Regions from separate parts of the Streptomyces sp. NPDC050287 genome, predicted to be linked through region 1. Evidence: riboswitches for the same ligand, from Rfam matches in the RefSeq annotation. Region 1 holds a riboswitch; each other region holds the start of a gene.
What was found. Region 1 has a riboswitch for cyclic di-AMP ahead of ACIBK3_RS06005 (transglycosylase SLT domain-containing protein). Riboswitches for the same ligand answer to the same signal wherever they lie in the genome.
Positions count from the first base shown of each region.

Region 1 (5,740 bases):
AGGCGACGACACGTTCTCGGACCGGTCACTCACCGCGCTCGCGCGGGTGGCGGCGGCCGGTGCCCGGCACCTCGTCGTCACCGGCCGGCCGGCGCCCAGAGTGCGGCCCCTCCTCGACGACCTGGGCAGCGAGGGGCTCGCGGTGTGCGGGCAGGGCGCGCAGGTGTACGACGCCGGCGCGGACCGGCTGCTCTGGTCGGTCACCCTGGACCGGGAGTTGGCGGAGACCGCGCTCGGCAAGATCGAGGCCGAGGCGGGCCAGGTGTACGCCGCCGTCGACCAGGACGGCGTCGACGGCCTCACCCTCATCGAACCGGGCTACCTCATGCCCCACCCGACGCTGCCCGCCGTCCGCGTGAGCCGGCGCGACGACCTGTGGAGCGCGCCGATCAGCAAGGTGCTGCTGCGCCATCCCTACCTGTCCGACGACGAGTTGGCGTCCACGGCGCGTTCCGTGGTGGGTTCCCTCGCCACGGTCACCATGTCGGGCCCCGGGACCGTCGAACTCCAGCCATGCGGCATCACCAAGGCGACCGGCCTCGCGCTCGCCGCCGACCACCTGGGCCTCGGCCCGGACCGGACCATCGCCTTCGGTGACATGCCCAACGACATCCCCATGTTCGACTGGGCCGCCCACGGCGTCGCGATGGCCAACGCCCACCCCGAACTCAAGTCCGTGGCGGACGAGGTGACACTGTCGAACGAGGACGACGGCATCGCCGTCGTCCTCGAAAGACTGTTTCCGCGGCGCTGAGACCCAGGTACGTGCTGAGACCCAGGTACGTGCCGAGGCTCAGTACGGGCCGTTCACGTTGTCGATCGAGCCGTACCGCGCGGCCGCGTAGTTGCAGGCGGCGGTGATGTTCGCGACCGGGTCGTACGGGTCCCACGACGTGCCGGCGACGTGGTACGCCTGGAAGGTCGGGTCGATGGTCTGGAGCAGGCCCTTGGACGGGGTGCCCGCCGCGGCGTTGGAATCCCAGTTGTTGATCGCCAGCGGGTTGCCGGACGACTCGCGCATGACGTTGCGGTAGATGCCGTCGTACGAGCCGGGAATGCCGTGCTGCGCCATGATGTCGAGCGACTCGCGGATCCAGCCGTCGAGGTTGTTCGCGTACGTCTTGAGGGCGGCCGGGACGGCCTTGGCGACGGCCGGGGCGGCCTTCGTGGCGGCCTTCTTGGCCGGCGCGCTCGCCTTCTTCGTCGCCTTGACGGTCAGCTTGAGACCCGCGTGGATCAGCCCGGGGTTGCCGCCGACGGCCTTGCGGTTGTCCTTGTAGAGCCGGTGCCAGCCGCCGGGGGTGCCGTACTTGTTCGCGATGTCATAGAGCGTGTCGCCATGGGCCGTGGTGTACGTGACGGACCTGACCCGCGCCACGGTCAGCGCGGCGGGAACCTGGGCCGGCTGTGCGGCCGGAGCCTGCGCCGGCTGTGCGGCGCTCGCTGTGGTCGCGCCCAGCAGCGGGATGGCGAGAGCGACGACGCCCGTTGCGGCTGCGACGGCGCCTCGGGTGAACGGGCTGGTTCTGGGACGGTTGTGCTTACCTCGTGCGGCCATGGCCTTGCTTCCTCTCCGGCGCCTGCGAGGTGAGCTGTCGGGTGCGGGCTGGGAGGTGCCCGGTCACGCCGCCGTGAGGCGACGCGACTCAACCCCAAGCCGTTCCGGAATGTCCTGAGATATCCGGACCGGCGACTTACCTGGGTCCCCCGCTCCTGCCGTGCGGTGTTCGTCGATGGGTGTCTCCATGGGCGGCGGCAGGATTCGGCGTCCGCCCGACAGGCCGGGAACGTATGCGAGAGCACATGTCCGAAACAAGGGCCGGATTCACCCATCACACCTTTTGACCTTGGGATGGGGCGTATGGGGTGCTTGATCCTTTGCTGTTGCCAAGACTCAACTGACGCAAAGGGGAAGGGGAAACGTGAGCGCCCGGGAGTGCGGTCGCGAGCGGACGTACGTGACCCAACTCACGGTCGATCACAAGCAAGGCAAATCGGGCAATGAGCCCAACTCATAGTCAACCGGCGGTCCGTGGGATCCGCTTCTCCCAGCTGCGGTGGAAGACCACCTCGCCGCCCTCCGTGCAGACCACCTCGTTGGAGGCGAGGAAGTCCGTTCCGTCACAGGAGAGCTCCGAGCGGGTACGGACCGTGGCCTCCCAGCCGGGCTCCGGCCGGTGCAGCCGGACCGACCAGTCCGAGCGGGCCCGCGCCGACAGGGGGTCCGTCTCGGTGATCGTGTACGTCTCCAGCGCGTCCTCGGAGAACTCCAGCCCGTCGGGATACACGCGGGTGCCGCCGTAGCGCGGATCGACCTCCAGCCGCCATTCGCCCTTGGCCACATCACGTACGACCAGCCGTTCCGGGCGCGGCTCGTCCAGCGTCGCCGGGAAGCTCACTCCCAGCGGCTGCGACTGCTCGGGCTCCTCGAACGAGATGCGGGACTCCGACTCCCTTGCTCGTACCGGGAGTTCCAGCACACTGCCCGCCGGGTCCAGCGTGAAGCCCGCCGCCGACTCGGGCCGCGGCCAGATCCACGGCCAGTACGCGGAGGACACCGCGAGCCGGATGCGGTGCCCGGCCGGGAAGGCGTGACCGATGCCGTTCAGCTCGAACTCGACGTCCTCGGTGGCCCCCGGCTCCCACGGCACGACCTTGTCCCGCCCCTGCCGCGCCGACAGGTTCAGCACGCCCCGGGTGACCAGGGTGGAGGAGCCGTCCGGGGCGACATCGCAGACCCGTGCGATCACCTGGCCGCGCGGCAGCTCGGAGGTCAGCCTCAGGCGTACCCGCGGCCGCCCCAGCACCCAGGTCTCCTCGCCCGCTTCGAACTCGAAGCACACCGACCGCGCGTCCTCCTCCCGCTGGTCCGGCGGCAGGTCGGCGTCGTTCCCGAACGGGAAGAAACGGCCGGCGTCCACGCCCGTGTGCTGCGGGGAGCGGACCAGAAGAGGGGCGCCCTGAAGGCCGTACGAGAGGGTCGAGACGTGGGGGGAGGGCCAGGACGGCTCGCCGACCCAGCGGCCGGGGAGGGTGTCGTGGACCGTGGCCGGGGGGTGGGAGTCGCTGACGTAGGCACGGAGCAGCGGCTCACGCATCGCGCCGGAGTCGGCCCCCTTCAGCCAGTGGTCCCACCAGCGCAGGGTCTCCTGGAGGAAGCCGATCGCCGGACCGGGCGGCAGGCCGCGGTCGGGGTACTGGTGGGACCAGGGGCCGATCAGTCCGCGGACCCGGTCGGCCGGGAGGTGCTCGACCAGGCGCAGGACCGTGTCGCGGTACGGGTCGTGCCAGCCGCCTACCGCGAGGACGGCGGCGTCGATCGCGCCGTAGTCCTCGCAGACGCTGCCGTGCCGCCAGTAGCGATCGCGAATCTGGTGGTCGAGCCAGGTGTGGAGGAAGGGCTCGACCTCTTCGAGCCGCGTGAGCCACATGTCCCGCCAGCCCTCGCCGACGTACCGCGGGTCCGGCGGGCGCGAGACGAAGGCGAGCATGGTGGCCGCCCAGGCGTGCATGTCCACCGCGAGGACGGAACCTCCCATGTAGTGCACGTCGTTGTCATAGCGGTCGTCGGTGGAGCAGACCGTGACGACCGCCTTGAGCGGCTCGGGGGCGAGGGCCGCGATCTGGAGGGAGTTGAAGCCGCCCCAGGAGATGCCGAACATGCCGACCTTGCCGTCGCACCAGGGCTGCGCCGCGAGCCACTCGACCACCTCGACCCCGTCGGCCAGCTCGGTCGCCGAGTACTCGTCGCCCGGCAGGCCCTCGCTGTTGCCGTGTCCGCGCACGTCCACTCGTACGGAGGCGTAACCGTGGCCCGCGTACCAGGGATGGCGTTGCCAGTCGCGGGGCGCGGTCCAGTCGGTGAGTCGGTACGGCAGGTATTCGAGGAGAGCGGGTACCGGTTCCTGCGTGAGGGGCCGCCATACGCGCGCGTAGAGGAGGGTTCCGTCCGACAGCGGGATGCGGAGGTCCTCGTGGGTCGTCTCATAGGGGAAGGACGTACGGATGTGCATGAGCGTGATCCCGTGAGTTCAGTGGACCGGGTGCATGGTGCGCCGCAGCCAGGGCGCGACCGCGATCACGGCCAGTCCCGCGACCACCGCGATCGCGCCGTTGACGCCGAAGTAGGCCGGCTGGGAAACGTCGTCGTAGAGCTTCACCGTCTGGGCCTGGATGCCGTTCGCCAGGGCGAGGGACAGGAACCAGAGGGACATGGTCTGGCTGGAGAAGGCGGCCGGGGCGAGCTTGGTGGTGGCCGACATGCCGGAGGTCTCCAGCAGGATGTCGCCGAGGCCGAGCAGCAGGTAGGAGCCGACGATCCACCAGGCGGACATCAGGTAGTCGCCGCCGCCGTGCCCGCTGGTCGGCAGGGCCATCAGCAGGAACGACAGACCGCCGAGGACGACCCCGATCGCGATCTTGTTGGAGGCGTGCGGCTGGCGGCGGCCCATCCGCACCCACAACGCGGCGACCACGGGCGCGAGAGCGACCTCGAAGGCGCCCAGCGCGGAGGCGTACCAACTGGCCGGGAAGTCGAAGCCGAGGATCGTCGTCCGGGCGTTCGACGCGGCCAGCAGCATCATCGTCGAGTACGCCTGGAAGAGGATGAAGTTGAAGACCGTGGAGGCGAGGAAGAGGACGACGTACGGGCGCAGCCTGCCGCGTTCCTCGGCACTCACCCGGCCACTGGCGAACATCACCGCGAAGTAGACGGCCGGGGCGATCACCGAGACCAGGGTGAGCAGGTCCACGAAGCGGCCCATGGTGAGCCATCCGGCCGTGGCGAGGGCGGTCGCGACGGCGGCCGTGCCGAGGATCCCGGCGACGATCAGGCGGATCGCGCGGCGCGTCGCCTCCGGGGCGAGGGCGGACTCGGCCGCGTGTTCGCGTCCGGCCAGCCGGCGGCGGCCGGCCACGTACTGGACGAGGCCGAAGGTCATGCCGATCGCCGCCGCGGAGAAGCCCCAGTGCCAGCCCTGGTGGTCGCCGAGCCAGCCGGTGACCAGGGGGCCCGCGAAGGCGCCGATGTTGATCGCCATGTAGTAGAGCGCGAAACCGGCGTCCCGGCGGTCGTCGTCGGTGGCGTACAGCTTGCCGACCATGGTGGCCACGTTGGGCTTGAGCAGCCCGGTGCCGGCGCTGATGAGCCCCAGCCCCACCCAGGTCATGGCGGCGGTGGGCACCGCCATGGAGTAGTGGCCGCAGGCGATCAGGACGCCGCCCCACAGCACCGCGCGGTACGAGCCGAGGATGCGGTCGGCGAGCCAGCCGCCGCCGACGGACACGAGGTAGACGAGCGTGCCGTAGGCCGCGGAGACGGAGGCGGCGGTTCCGGCCGACATGCCCAAGCCGCCGTGGGCCAGCGTGTCGGCGAAGTACAGGACGAGGATGGCCTGCATGCCGAGGAACGAGAAGCGTTCCCAGACCTCGAGACCGGAGAGGGTGAGCAGGCCCCCGGGCTGGCCGAGGAAGGTGTGATCGTCCTCGGGCGGCGGGGGACTGCCGGGCGTGACGTCGAGGGCGGTTCGGGACACGCTCAACTTCTTCCGTGCAAGTCGGTGGATATCAGGTGATATCAAGTGATCAAAAACATACCGGGAGTGATCCTGATACCGCCCGGGCTGGACGGGCAGGCGCTATCGGGGATCGAAACGTGACCGGATACGCTGACTTGAGTGATGGCAGCGACCTATCGACAAACCGTGTAATCGCCAGAAGACACCAGCAGACAGGAGATCCC
Region 1 is NZ_JBITIY010000002.1:151,911-157,650, forward strand. It holds gene ACIBK3_RS06000 (HAD family hydrolase) at 1-754, shown strand, start outside; gene ACIBK3_RS06005 (transglycosylase SLT domain-containing protein) at 794-1,558, opposite strand; cyclic di-AMP (ydaO/yuaA leader) riboswitch at 1,563-1,743, opposite strand; gene ACIBK3_RS06010 (CocE/NonD family hydrolase) at 2,019-4,013, opposite strand; gene ACIBK3_RS06015 (peptide MFS transporter) at 4,032-5,534, opposite strand.

Region 2 (5,740 bases), 200 kb from region 1:
GCGGTCTATCTCGTCGGCGACGAACTGCGCCTCGTCGTGCTCGGTGTCGGCGACATAGCCGGTGATGCGCGCGCCCGCGCCCGCGTTGGTCCACAGGTTCTTGGGGCGGCGGGACTCGTTGCGCTCGATGACGGCGTTGGCGGCGGACAGGATCGTCTGTGTGGAGCGGTAGTTCTGCTCCAGCAGGATGGTCGTCGCGTCCGGGTAGTCCTCCTCGAACTGGAGGATGTTGCGGATGGTGGCGCCACGGAAGGCGTAGATCGACTGGTCGGCGTCGCCCACCACGCACAGTTCTGCGGGCTGCAGGTCATGCTCGCCGGGCGGTACGTCGACGGGGTGCTCGGCGGTGCCGACGAGCTCGCGGACCAGGGCGTACTGGGCGTGGTTGGTGTCCTGGTACTCGTCGACCAGGACGTGCCTGAAGCGGCGGCGGTAGTGCTCGGCGACGTCGGGGAAGGCGCGGAGCAGGTTGACCGTCGTCATGATCAGGTCGTCGAAGTCGAGGGCGTTCGCCTCCCGCAGCCGCGACTGGTACATCGCGTAGGCCTGGGCGAGGGTCTTCTCGAAGCCGTCGGTGGCCTGGGCGGCGAAGTCCTCCTCGTCGATCAGCTCGTTCTTGAGGTTGCTGATCTTGGCGCTGAAGGACTTCGGGGGGTAGCGCTTGGGGTCGAGGTCCAGGTCGCGGCAGACCAGGGCCATCAGACGCTTGGAGTCGGCGGCGTCGTAGATCGAGAAGGAGGACGTGAAGCCGAGCTTCTTGCTTTCCCGCCGCAGGATCCGTACGCACGCGCTGTGGAACGTCATGACCCACATCGCGTGGGCGCGCGGGCCGACGAGCTGCTCGACGCGCTCCTTCATCTCGCCGGCGGCCTTGTTGGTGAAGGTGATCGCCAGGATCTGGCCCGGGTGCACGTTCCGCTCGCCCAGCAGGTGGGCGATGCGGTGCGTGAGCACGCGGGTCTTGCCGGAGCCGGCGCCGGCCACGATGAGCAGCGGGGTGCCGTGGTGCACGACGGCGGCACGCTGGTTCTCGTTCAGCCCCTCCAGCAGCGCTGCCGGGTCCACCGCCGGGCGCGGCGCGCCGTCGCGGTAGTAGGTGTCCCGGTCCGGCGGCACGTCGAACTTCCCGCCGAACAGATCGTCCGGCACGGGCTCCGGTACGTGATCGTCCTCGGGCGGCGGCGGGGGTTCCTCCTCGTGCCCACGAGGGGCCTGGAGGTTCGCCAGGAAGCTGTCATCAAAGAGGCTGCTCATCGCTCTCCGAGTCTAGAACGCCCCACTGACACCCCACCGCCGCCCCGAGAACTCCGCCGGAAATACGAGTTCTCCCGCGAAAATACGGGGCTCCCAGAGCGGGGTCTTCAGAACCCGAGGATCTGCCAGACCTGCCCGCCCGGTGTCTTCCTCGCCTCCAGGAGTACGCCGTCACGGTCCGCAACCGAGCCATTACACGATCGAGTCAAATTCGAATGCCTGCGCCCTCTCCCGCGAGCAGCTACCGACCTCTCCGGCCGCCGCCGTGTCGGGGCCGCGGTCGGCTGGAACCCAGCCCCTCGAAGCGGGCAGATGGCATCACTCCGTCAAAAATACGCACAACTCGGTCCGGATCAGTCCGGATTGGCCACGCCGGGCGACGTCCTGCCCCGAGGTCACGAAAATGTATCGGGCATATCGAACATCAACCTTCACAGGCGCCACACGCGTTGGCTACCGTGCCGCACAGGCCGTACGACCCCCACCGGCGAACGTCGCCGGGTCGCGCGGCCTCCGCCGAATCCACAGCGTCGCCCTGCGACCGGAACCGGGGACCCACCGACCTTGGGGTGAATCGGCCGACTCCCGTACGGGGAGAGGCCGTAGGGCATTCCTTCCGAACCACCCGCCCGAACCCGACAGCTAACCCGGTAGGCGGAGCATCGGAAGGAGTCGCCTCCCTTGGCGTCGCACCGCAAGCCGCCTCCCGCAGGTACGCGCGCAGGCATCCGGACCCCCGCCCTGGCCACGGCGGCCCTCACCTCCGTCGCCCTGCTGTCCCAGACGGCCACCGCAGCCCCGGCCGACGACCGGCCGAGCCTCGAAGAGGTCGAGAAGAAGGTCGACGACCTGTACCGCCAGGCGGAGTCGGCGACCGACAACTACAACGCGGCCAAGGAGAAGACCACGACGCAGCGGGGCCGCGTCGACGCCCTCCTGAACGACGTAGCCCAGCGCACCCAGAAGCTCAACGAGGCGAGGGAGGAACTGGGTTCCTTCGCCGCCGCCCAGTACCGCACCGGCGCCTCCGCCCCCGACACGGCGACGTTCCTGCTCGCGGACTCTCCGCAGGACTACTTCGACCAGACCCAGCTGATGAGCCGGCTGACCAGCCGCCAGAAGGGCGCGGTCGACGACTACGTCACCGAGCAGTCGGCGACGATGAAGAAGCGCCAGGAGGCCACGGAGAGCCTTCGGACGCTCACCCGGTCGCAGGACGACCTGAAGACGGCGAAGGCGACCGTCCAGAAGAAGCTCGCCGACGCGCGGAATCTCCTCTCGCAGCTGACCGCCCAGGAGAAGGCGCGGCTCGCGGCGATCGAGGAGAAGAAACAGCAGGAGGCCGCGCGCAAGGCGGCGGAGCTGGCGCGGCAGCAGGCGGCGGAGCAGAAGGCGCAGGAGGCGGCGGCTGAGCAGCAGCAGAACAGCTCCTCAGGCTCGGGGACCGGCACAGGCACCGGCACCGGCACGGCCACGCCCGACCCTTCCTACGCCACCAAGGCCGAGAAGGCGCTCGCCTTCGCCCGTGCGCAGATCGGCAAGCCGTACGTCTGGGGCGCCACCGGCCCCGACTCCTACGACTGCTCCGGTCTCACCCAGGCCGCCTGGAAGGCCGCCGGTGTCGACATCCCGCGCGTCACCTACGACCAGGTCAACGCCGGCACCACGGTCTCCCTCTCCGCCGCCCAGCCCGGTGACCTGGTCTTCTTCTACGACGACATCAGCCACGTCGGCATGTACATCGGCAACGGCATGATGATCCACGCCCCGAAGCCGGGCGCGTACGTCCGCGAGGAGTCCATCTACTACGACGGCGAGTCAGCGATCCACAGCGTGGTACGACCTGCCTGACGAGGTGCAGGGCCGCTCTGAATCTGTCGAATTCTCAGCGATCTGTCGTCAACCTGTCGTCTGCGACAGATCACTGAGAATTACTCCGCGGAGTGCTGTCCGTTCTCACTGGTCCTTTCAGAGTCTCACCGTGTCGCGCGCAGATCTGGCGAAGTCTCAGGCGGCTGCCCAGCCGACAGCCTGGTTCACCTGGTCTGCACCATTTTCGTCCGATATGAGCGTCATCGGAGTTGGCGTTTCGCGGCGTGCACCGACACCGCCGGCGCGCTCACCGTGGACGCGGACGGCCAGGTGCTGGAGACCTTCCGCGCGGACGACGACGGTGGCGACGGGTTCATCGCGGACATCGAGATCCTGCGCGGGGACCTGTCCCAGGTGCTCTACGACGACACCCGCGACGGCGTCGAGTACGTCTTCGGCGACCGAATCGCCGAGCTCGCCCAGGACGCGGACGGGGTCGACGTGGTCTTCGCGGGCGGCAACCGGCGGCGCTTCGACTTGGTGGTCGGGGCAGACGGGCTGCACTCGGAGCTGCGAGCGATGGTCTTCGGGCCGCATGAGCGGTTCCTCCGCCCCCTCGGGCACGTGCTGGCCTTCTACAGTGTGCCCAACGAGTTCGGGCTGGACCGGTGGCTGCTGGAGTACCAGGATCAGGAGTCCGGGCGCTCCGCCCTCCTGCGGCCCTTCCAGGACGCCACCCGGGCGATGGCCATGTTCTACTTCACCTCGGCTGACTTCGACGTCGACTACCGTGACGTCGCGGCCCAGAAGGTCCTGCTGCGGGAGCGGATGGCGGGCCTGGGCTGGCTGGCCCCGGACATCCTCGCGCACTTGGACGACACTCCGGACTTCTACCTCGACCAGGTCGCCCAGGTGGTGATGGACCGCTGGTCGAGTGGACGGGTGGGGTTGCTCGGGGACGCGGCGTTCAGCTCGTCGCCGATGTCCGGGCAGGGCACCGGGCTGGCCCTGGTCGGCGCCTACCTGCCGGCCGGAGAACTGGCCGCCGCCGAGTGGGACCCCGACGCCGGGTTCGCCCGCTACGAGGCGCGGATGCGCTCGTTCGTCGAGGCCAACCAGGAGATCGGCCGGTTGAACGCCCGCAGCCGCGACGTCCCCGGGCCAGACGCCGAGCCGAGCCCCGATTTCGCCAGCGAATGGTTCACCGAGCTGGTTGGGCGCGCGATCAACGGCGTCGAGCTGCCTGACTACGCGGGGGTTCCGGACTCCGGAGCCCCGGTCGGATCGCCGATCACCTCGTCGGCCAAGCCGTAGGTGTCACATAACGTGTCGAGAGGGACCACGCTTCGGTAGGACACCGCCGGACGACCTCTGCTCATGTCGCATGGTGCGCGTTGGAGCCCCCGTTCGGCGGCCACGCCACATTCCGATGAGGCATGGCAGTGCCCTCCTGCATTCCCTCGCCCCCGCTCACGTCCAGGCGCTGATGCACTCCGCACTTGGCCCCGACCAGATCACGCCCATGCCGGACTCCCCTCATCAGGCCCCTTGGAATCGATCTTCTAGGCTGGCGCGGTGACTGATGAGCAGGAGTGGGTGCAGCCGTCGGGAGTGTGGGCCACGGCGGTGGGGGTGGCCAGGGTGCGGGCGCTGGAGACCGAGCGGGAGGATGCGCTGTTCCGCGACCCACTGGCACGGGCCTTCGCCACCGCCGGCGGCCTGTGGCCCTCCTCGCCGTCGCTGCCCGATGACGAGGCCGCGCGACGCCGCCGGCTGGCCGTGTCGTTCTCCATCGTCATCAGGACGAAGTTCCTCGACGACCTGTTGCAGCAGGCCTCCGCGTCCGGGGTCCGGCAGGTCGTGCTGCTCGGCGCCGGCATGGACAGCCGGGCCTTCCGGATGGACTGGCCCGAGGGCACCCGGCTGTTCGAGGTCGACACCGCCGCGCCACTGGACTTCAAGGCTTCGGTGCTGCGCCAGGAGCGGGTCGCCGCACGCTGCGAGCGGATCACCGTCGCGGTGGATCTGCGTGAGGACTGGCCGGCCGCGCTGGCCGCCGCAGGGCACGACCCGACCGTGCCGACCGCGTGGATCGCCGAAGGACTACTGATCTATCTGCCCGAAGACGCGGTGGAGTTGCTGCTGGCCCGGATCAGCACGCAGTCGGCGGCAGGCAGTCGGATGGGGCTGACATTGGGCTCGCGCGGCGTGATCGAGCGCTTCGGCGCGGACGCCGTGCCGGGATCGGCGGCGTCCATGTGGGTCTCGGAGATGCCCGACGACCCGGTGGGCTGGCTGGCCGGGCACGGCTGGAAGGCCGACAGCCACACCCTGCGCGAGCGCGCTGCCGCCTACGGCCGCCCGATCAGCACCCCACCGCAGCGCGAGGAGCGGCCCGGCGGACTGATCTCGGCGGTCCGCCGGTAGAGCCCCTCCTGGTTCCCTCCTGGTTCCCTGACGGCTGTCTGGGCCTCACCCCCCGAACCCGCACGAGGTCAGGTCCACAGCACCGCGATGAAGATGTTCGCCGTGGTCAGCGCGCCCACCAGACCGAACATGCCCTTGTCCACCGTCTCGTCGTCCCGTTTCACATAGACGAGCCCGAGGATCACGATCAGCAGCGCCAGCTTCACGCCGATCTTGATGTTGTTGACGTGCTGGTCGTCGGCCTGGT
Region 2 is NZ_JBITIY010000002.1:356,382-362,121, reverse strand. It holds gene pcrA (DNA helicase PcrA) at 1-1,254, opposite strand, end outside; cyclic di-AMP (ydaO/yuaA leader) riboswitch at 1,759-1,928, shown strand; gene ACIBK3_RS06990 (NlpC/P60 family protein) at 1,936-3,105, shown strand; gene ACIBK3_RS06985 (FAD-dependent monooxygenase) at 3,379-4,380, shown strand; gene ACIBK3_RS06980 (class I SAM-dependent methyltransferase) at 4,642-5,493, shown strand; gene ACIBK3_RS06975 (hypothetical protein) at 5,562-5,740, opposite strand, start outside.
Region 2: it holds a riboswitch for cyclic di-AMP, as region 1 does, so the genes downstream of both, ACIBK3_RS06990 (NlpC/P60 family protein) here and ACIBK3_RS06005 (transglycosylase SLT domain-containing protein) in region 1, are expected to answer to the same signal.

Region 3 (5,740 bases), on a different contig from region 1:
CGATGTCGCCGCGCTGGGAGACGTACTGCCTTATGGGGTAGGCCAGCGCCACGACCAGCGTGCACAGCACGAGGGCGAGCAGCGCCGCGCGGCCGGTGAGCCGGGAGCGGCGGGCCTGCCGTTTGGTCTGGGAACGGTAGACACGGGCCGCCGTCTGCTCGCCGAGCAGTCTGATCCTGGTCGCGGTGGAGAACCGGTCCCGGTCCTTCACGGCCATGTCCCCGCCTCCCCATCACACGTGCCTACGTCCCCGCACACGGTACGGGACCGGGTACGGGGACGTACGTACGACTGGCTGAGGATCGACCTTGGCGAGGTCAGCCCTCGGAACGGTCAGCCCTTGAGCGGTCAGCCCTTGAAGCGCGGGAAGGCCGAGCGGCCGGCGTACACCGCGGCGTCGTCGAGGATCTCCTCGATGCGCAGCAGCTGGTTGTACTTGGCGACGCGCTCGGAACGGGCCGGGGCGCCGGTCTTGATCTGGCCGCAGTTGGTGGCGACGGCGAGGTCGGCGATGGTGACGTCCTCAGTCTCGCCGGAGCGGTGCGACATCATGCACTTGAAGCCGCTGCGCTGGGCCAGCTCGACGGCGTCCAGGGTCTCGGTCAGCGAGCCGATCTGGTTCACCTTGACGAGCAGCGCGTTCGCGGCGCCCTCCTCGATGCCGCGGGCCAGGCGCTCGGGGTTGGTGACGAACAGGTCGTCGCCGACGATCTGGACCTTGTCGCCGAGGCGGTCGGTGAGGACCTTCCAGCCCGCCCAGTCGTCCTCGAACAGCGGGTCCTCGACGGAGACGAGCGGGTAGGCCGCGACGAGCTCCTCGTAGTACTCCGTCATCTCGGCGGCGGAGCGCTCCTTGCCCTCGAAGAGGTACTTGCCGTCCTTGTAGAACTCGGAGGCGGCGACGTCCAGCGCGAGGGCGATCTGCTCGCCGGGGATGTAACCGGCCTGCTTGACGGCCTCGAGGATCAGGTCGAGGGCCTCGCGGTTGGAGCCGAGGTTCGGGGCGAAGCCGCCCTCGTCGCCGAGGCCGGTGGACAGGCCCTTGGTCTTCAGCACCTTCTTGAGGGTGTGGTAGACCTCGGTGCCCCAGCGCAGCGCCTCGGAGAAGGACTCCGCGCCGATCGGCGCGATCATGAACTCCTGGATGTCCACGTTGGAGTCGGCGTGCGAGCCGCCGTTCAGGATGTTCATCATCGGCACCGGCAGCAGGTGCGCGTTCGGGCCGCCCAGGTAGCGGAAGAGCGGGAGGTCGCTGGCCTCGGAGGCGGCGTGGGCGACGGCGAGCGAGACGCCGAGGATGGCGTTGGCGCCGAGCGAGCCCTTGTTGTCGGTGGCGTCCAGGTCGAACATCGCCTGGTCGATCAGGCGCTGCTCGGTGGCGTCGTAGCCGACCAGCTCCGGGCCGATCTGCTCGATGACGGCCAGCACGGCCTTCTCGACACCCTTGCCCTGGTAGCGGTTCGGGTCACCGTCGCGGAGCTCGATGGCCTCGAAGGCGCCCGTGGAGGCGCCGGACGGGACGGCGGCACGACCGGTGCTTCCGTCGTCGAGGCCGACCTCGACCTCGACCGTGGGGTTGCCTCGGGAGTCCAGGATTTCCCGGGCTACGACGACGTCGATGGACGGCACGAGCATCTCCTTCTGGGATGTGACGCGGGTACGCGGGCCGCAGGGCCCGTGGTGCACGGAGCCGCGGTCGGCTCCGCGAGATGAGCCTAACCGCCCAGGGCCGATCGGCCATGCGCTCGCCCACCTCTTGGGCAGAACCGAGAGTAAATTGTTTCCGAACGGAACAAAGCCGGAGCCCAAAAAAGCCCCGCCCCGGTGCGTACGGGGGAATACGCACCGGGACGGGGAGCCCGTGGGGACAGGGGGACCCTCCACGAGGCCTTCCGCGGAAGAACCACGGATGTGAGGCGGTGCAGCCGCCGACCCGATTACTTCAGGTGCAGCTGCTGACCCGGGTAGATGAGGTTGGCGTCCTGGACGATGTCCTTGTTCAGCTCGAACAGCTTCGCCCAGCCGCCCTTGACGTCGTGCGCCTCGGCGATGGAGCTGAGGGTGTCGCCCTTGACGACCTTGTACTCGCCGTCGCCCTTCTTGACCTTCTTGCCGGTCGGTGTGGTGACGGTCTTCTTCGCGGCCGGACGCTCGGCGGAGCGGGAGGCCTGCTGCTCGGTCGTGGAGCGGGTGGTGCTCTTCGAGGAGCTGCTGGAGCCGCTGCCGGAGCCGTTCGACGAGGAGCCGGCGCTGCTGCCGCTGTAGGAGGCGCCGGACAGGCCCTTGCCGCAGACCGGCCAGGCACCCTTGCCCTGCGAGGCGAGGACCTTCTCGGCGACGGCTATCTGCTGCGCCTTGGAGGCCTGGTTGGCCTGCGGGGCGTAGGCGGTGCCCCCGTACGCGGCCCAGGTGGAGGCGGAGAACTGCACGCCGCCGTAGTAGCCGTTGCCGGTGTTGATGGACCAGTTGCCGCCTGACTCGCACTGGGCGACGGCGTCCCACTCGGAGGCGGTGGCGGCGGAGGCGTTGCCGGCCGCCATCAGCGGGGCGGCGACGGCGGCGCCGGTGACACCGGCGATGGCGATGGCCCGAGTGGCCTTGGACGGACGACGGTGCTTGCCCTTGCCGGAAAACAGCATGGAAGGATCCCCTCACCGACGCCTGCGAGGTGAGCTGTCGGGTTCGGGCCGGTTGAGTTGCCCGGCCGCACACCTTTCGGTGCGCGGCTTCACCCCGAGCCGGTGCCGGCCGCGAGTCCCCGGAGGGCCTCAACTGCCGGACCCGGCGCTTACCTTGGGTCCCCCGCTCCTGCCTACGGCGCTTGACGCGACGACTGTTCCCGGGCAACCGCTGGCAGGATTCGGCGTTGCGGCAGCCGGGGCTCGTGGTGACGAGCGGTCCTGACCGTAGACACGCGATCCGGGGAATTTCAAAGACGATCAAGGCTTCTGAGACTCATCCCACACTTTCACCAACCCGGACATTCGGTGCGAAGTATGCGTGAACTCCCGTTGCTTTTCGCCCTATTCGACACCAAGTCCAAGGGTCTGACCGGGAGTGATGCGACTCGGGTCGGCGCCGATGGCCTGCTTGTTCTCCTCATAGAGCGCGCGCCATCCGCCTTGGAGGTCAAGGGAGTCGGCGATGGACGCGAGCGTGTCCCCGACGCGAACCGTGTACGAGTCACCGCGGGCCGCGTGACGGCCGCCGGAGGAGCCGGCGTCACCGGTGCCGGCGAGCGTGCCCTCCGGGGCGCTGCCGCCGCGGTGCTTGCCGCCGGCCGCGGCGTCGGTGTCGAGGGCTCCAGCGTCAAGGGCTCCGGTGTCGACGAGGCTCGAAGAGCCGCCCACCCGCCAGGAGTTGTCCGAGTCGTCCTGCTCGGTCGCACCCGCGGACGTGCCGCCGGGATTCCGCGAGCCACCGGCGCCCGGACCAGAACCGGCGGAACCGGAGGAACCGGAGGAACCCGATGAATCAGGGGAATTGGAAGGATCAGAGGAGGAGCCGGACTTGACTGAATTGTCCGCCGAGTCCGAGGAATTCGACGCACCCGAGGAGGCGTCCGACGACGGTGTGGAGGCGGACGGCGAAGGTGCGCCCGAGGCGGCACCCGAGGACGCGCTTCCGGACGAACCGGACAACAGGCCACCGGAGTCAGACAGGCCGGACGAGTCCGAGCCGCTCGACGCGTCCGATCCGCCGCTTCCCAGACCCGTGTCGACGTCGGCCGATTTGGAGTCCTTGCTCAGCCCGTTGAGCAGTCCACAGGTGGACCAGTAGCCGACACCCTTGTCCGCGAGGATCTTCTCGGCGACCGCGATCTGCTGGTTACGGCTGGCCTGGTCGGGGCGCGAGGCGTAGTCGAGACCGCCGTGCTTCTCCCAGTCCGCCTGGGCGATGTGGAGTCCGCCGAAGTATCCGTCGCCGCTGTTCTCGCTCCAGGAGCCGCCGGTCTCGCAGTTGGCGACCTGGTCCCAGGTGGTGCCGCTGGCCGCGCTGGCGCCGGTGGCGGCGAGCAACGGGATCGCGATGGCGGTGCCGGTCACTCCGGCCGCGACGAGGAGAGCCGGGGCCTGGCGGGGGCGACGATGACGGCCGTTCCCGGAGAGCATGCGGAGACCTTTCGCGAGACAACGGTGACCAGCGCGACACTCGACACTCGGCGCCGCGCTGATCCGTGAACGTATAGGCAGACGATCACTTGTCACAAGTTAATGCCGCGCAGATCACGTGAAGATCACAGACTTGAGTGCGTGTCACCTTTACGCAGGTGAGACGAGTCGGCCACGTGGCGTGAACTCGACGGGCAGCGTACGCAGTCCACGCATGATGAGCCCGCCGCGCCAGCGCAACTCCGCCGGATGGACGGCGAGTCGCAGGTCCGGCAGGCGCATCAGCAGGCCGGCGAGGGCGGTCTGGCCCTCCAGACGGGCCAGGGGCGCGCCGAGGCAGTAGTGGATGCCGTGGCCGTACCCGAGGTGTTGATTGTCACGCCGGGACAGGTCGAGGGTGTCCGGTTCGGCGAACCGCTCCGGATCCCGGTCGGCGGCGGCGAGTACGACGAGGACGGGGTCGCCGGCCGCAATGTCCTGCCCGCCGAGGCTGACCGGCCGGGTGGCGAAGCGCCAGGTGGCGAGCTCCACGGGGCCGTCATAGCGGAGGAGTTCCTCGATGCCCGTCTCCAGGAGCCCGCGTTCGCCGGCGGCGAGGGACTGCTGGAGTCGGATGCGCTGGTCGGGGTGGGTGAGAAGGGCGTAGGTGCCGTTGCCGATGAGGTTGACAGTGGTCTCGAACCCGGCGAAGAGCAGGATGAAGGCCATCGCCGCGGCCTCGTTCTCGGTGAGGTGCTCACCGTGGTCGGAGGCACGGATCAGGCCGGAGATGAGGTCCTCGCCGGGGGTGGCCACGTCCGCGAGGGCCTCGCGTTTGCGGTGGATGAGCTCGGCGAGATAGCCGCGCATCTTCTTCACCGACCGGGCGACGCCCCCTCGCGGCCCGCCGCCGTGCCGGATCATCATGCCCGCCCAGTCGCGGAAGTCTTCCTGGTCGTCGCGGGGAACGCCGAGCAGGTCGCAGATCGCGTAGATGGGGAGAGGGAAGGCGAAGTCGTGGATGAGATCGGCGCTCCCTTCCCGGGCGAACTGATCGATGAGGTGATCGGTGAGTTCCTGCACGCGGGGGGCGAACTCGGCGACGCGTCTCGGCGTGAACGCCTTGGACACGAGCCGCCGCAACCGCGTGTGGTCCGGCGGATCGATATTGAGCAGATGGGTCATCAACTCGGCTTTGCGCTCACCCGGGATGCCGGTCTTGCCCTTGGCGTGCGTGGGTTCGTCGTGATGCGCCGGGTTCTTGGACAGCCGGGGGTCGGCGAGCGCCTGCTTGGCATCGACGTAACGGGTGACCAGCCAGGCCTCCACCCCACTGGGGAGTTTCGTGCGGTGCACGGGGGCGTGTTCGCGCAGCCAGGCGTAGGCGGGGTAGGGGTCGGTGGCGAACTCCCAGGTGAAGAGCTCGGGGGGATCGAGGGACGGGCTCGGGGGGAGGGGCTGGCCGGTCGGGAGATGGTCGGTCACTGCTCGACCCCGCGGATCGCATCGCGATAAGCCCGCGCCGCCGCTCGCAGGGCCGCCTCAGGGTCGACGCCCTCCGCCTCGGCCCGAACCGCCAGTGCGAGGAGGTCGTAGCCGATGCCCTCGGTCGGAGGCAGCGGCACGTCGAGCCCTGCCGTCCGTACCCG
Region 3 is NZ_JBITIY010000013.1:262,742-268,481, reverse strand. It holds gene ACIBK3_RS36510 (septum formation initiator family protein) at 1-217, opposite strand, end outside; gene eno (phosphopyruvate hydratase) at 349-1,635, opposite strand; gene ACIBK3_RS36500 (transglycosylase family protein) at 1,938-2,639, opposite strand; cyclic di-AMP (ydaO/yuaA leader) riboswitch at 2,644-2,830, opposite strand; gene ACIBK3_RS36495 (transglycosylase family protein) at 3,024-4,112, opposite strand; gene ACIBK3_RS36490 (cytochrome P450) at 4,263-5,576, opposite strand; gene ACIBK3_RS36485 (nucleoside triphosphate pyrophosphohydrolase) at 5,573-5,740, opposite strand, start outside.
Region 3: it holds a riboswitch for cyclic di-AMP, as region 1 does, so the genes downstream of both, ACIBK3_RS36500 (transglycosylase family protein) here and ACIBK3_RS06005 (transglycosylase SLT domain-containing protein) in region 1, are expected to answer to the same signal.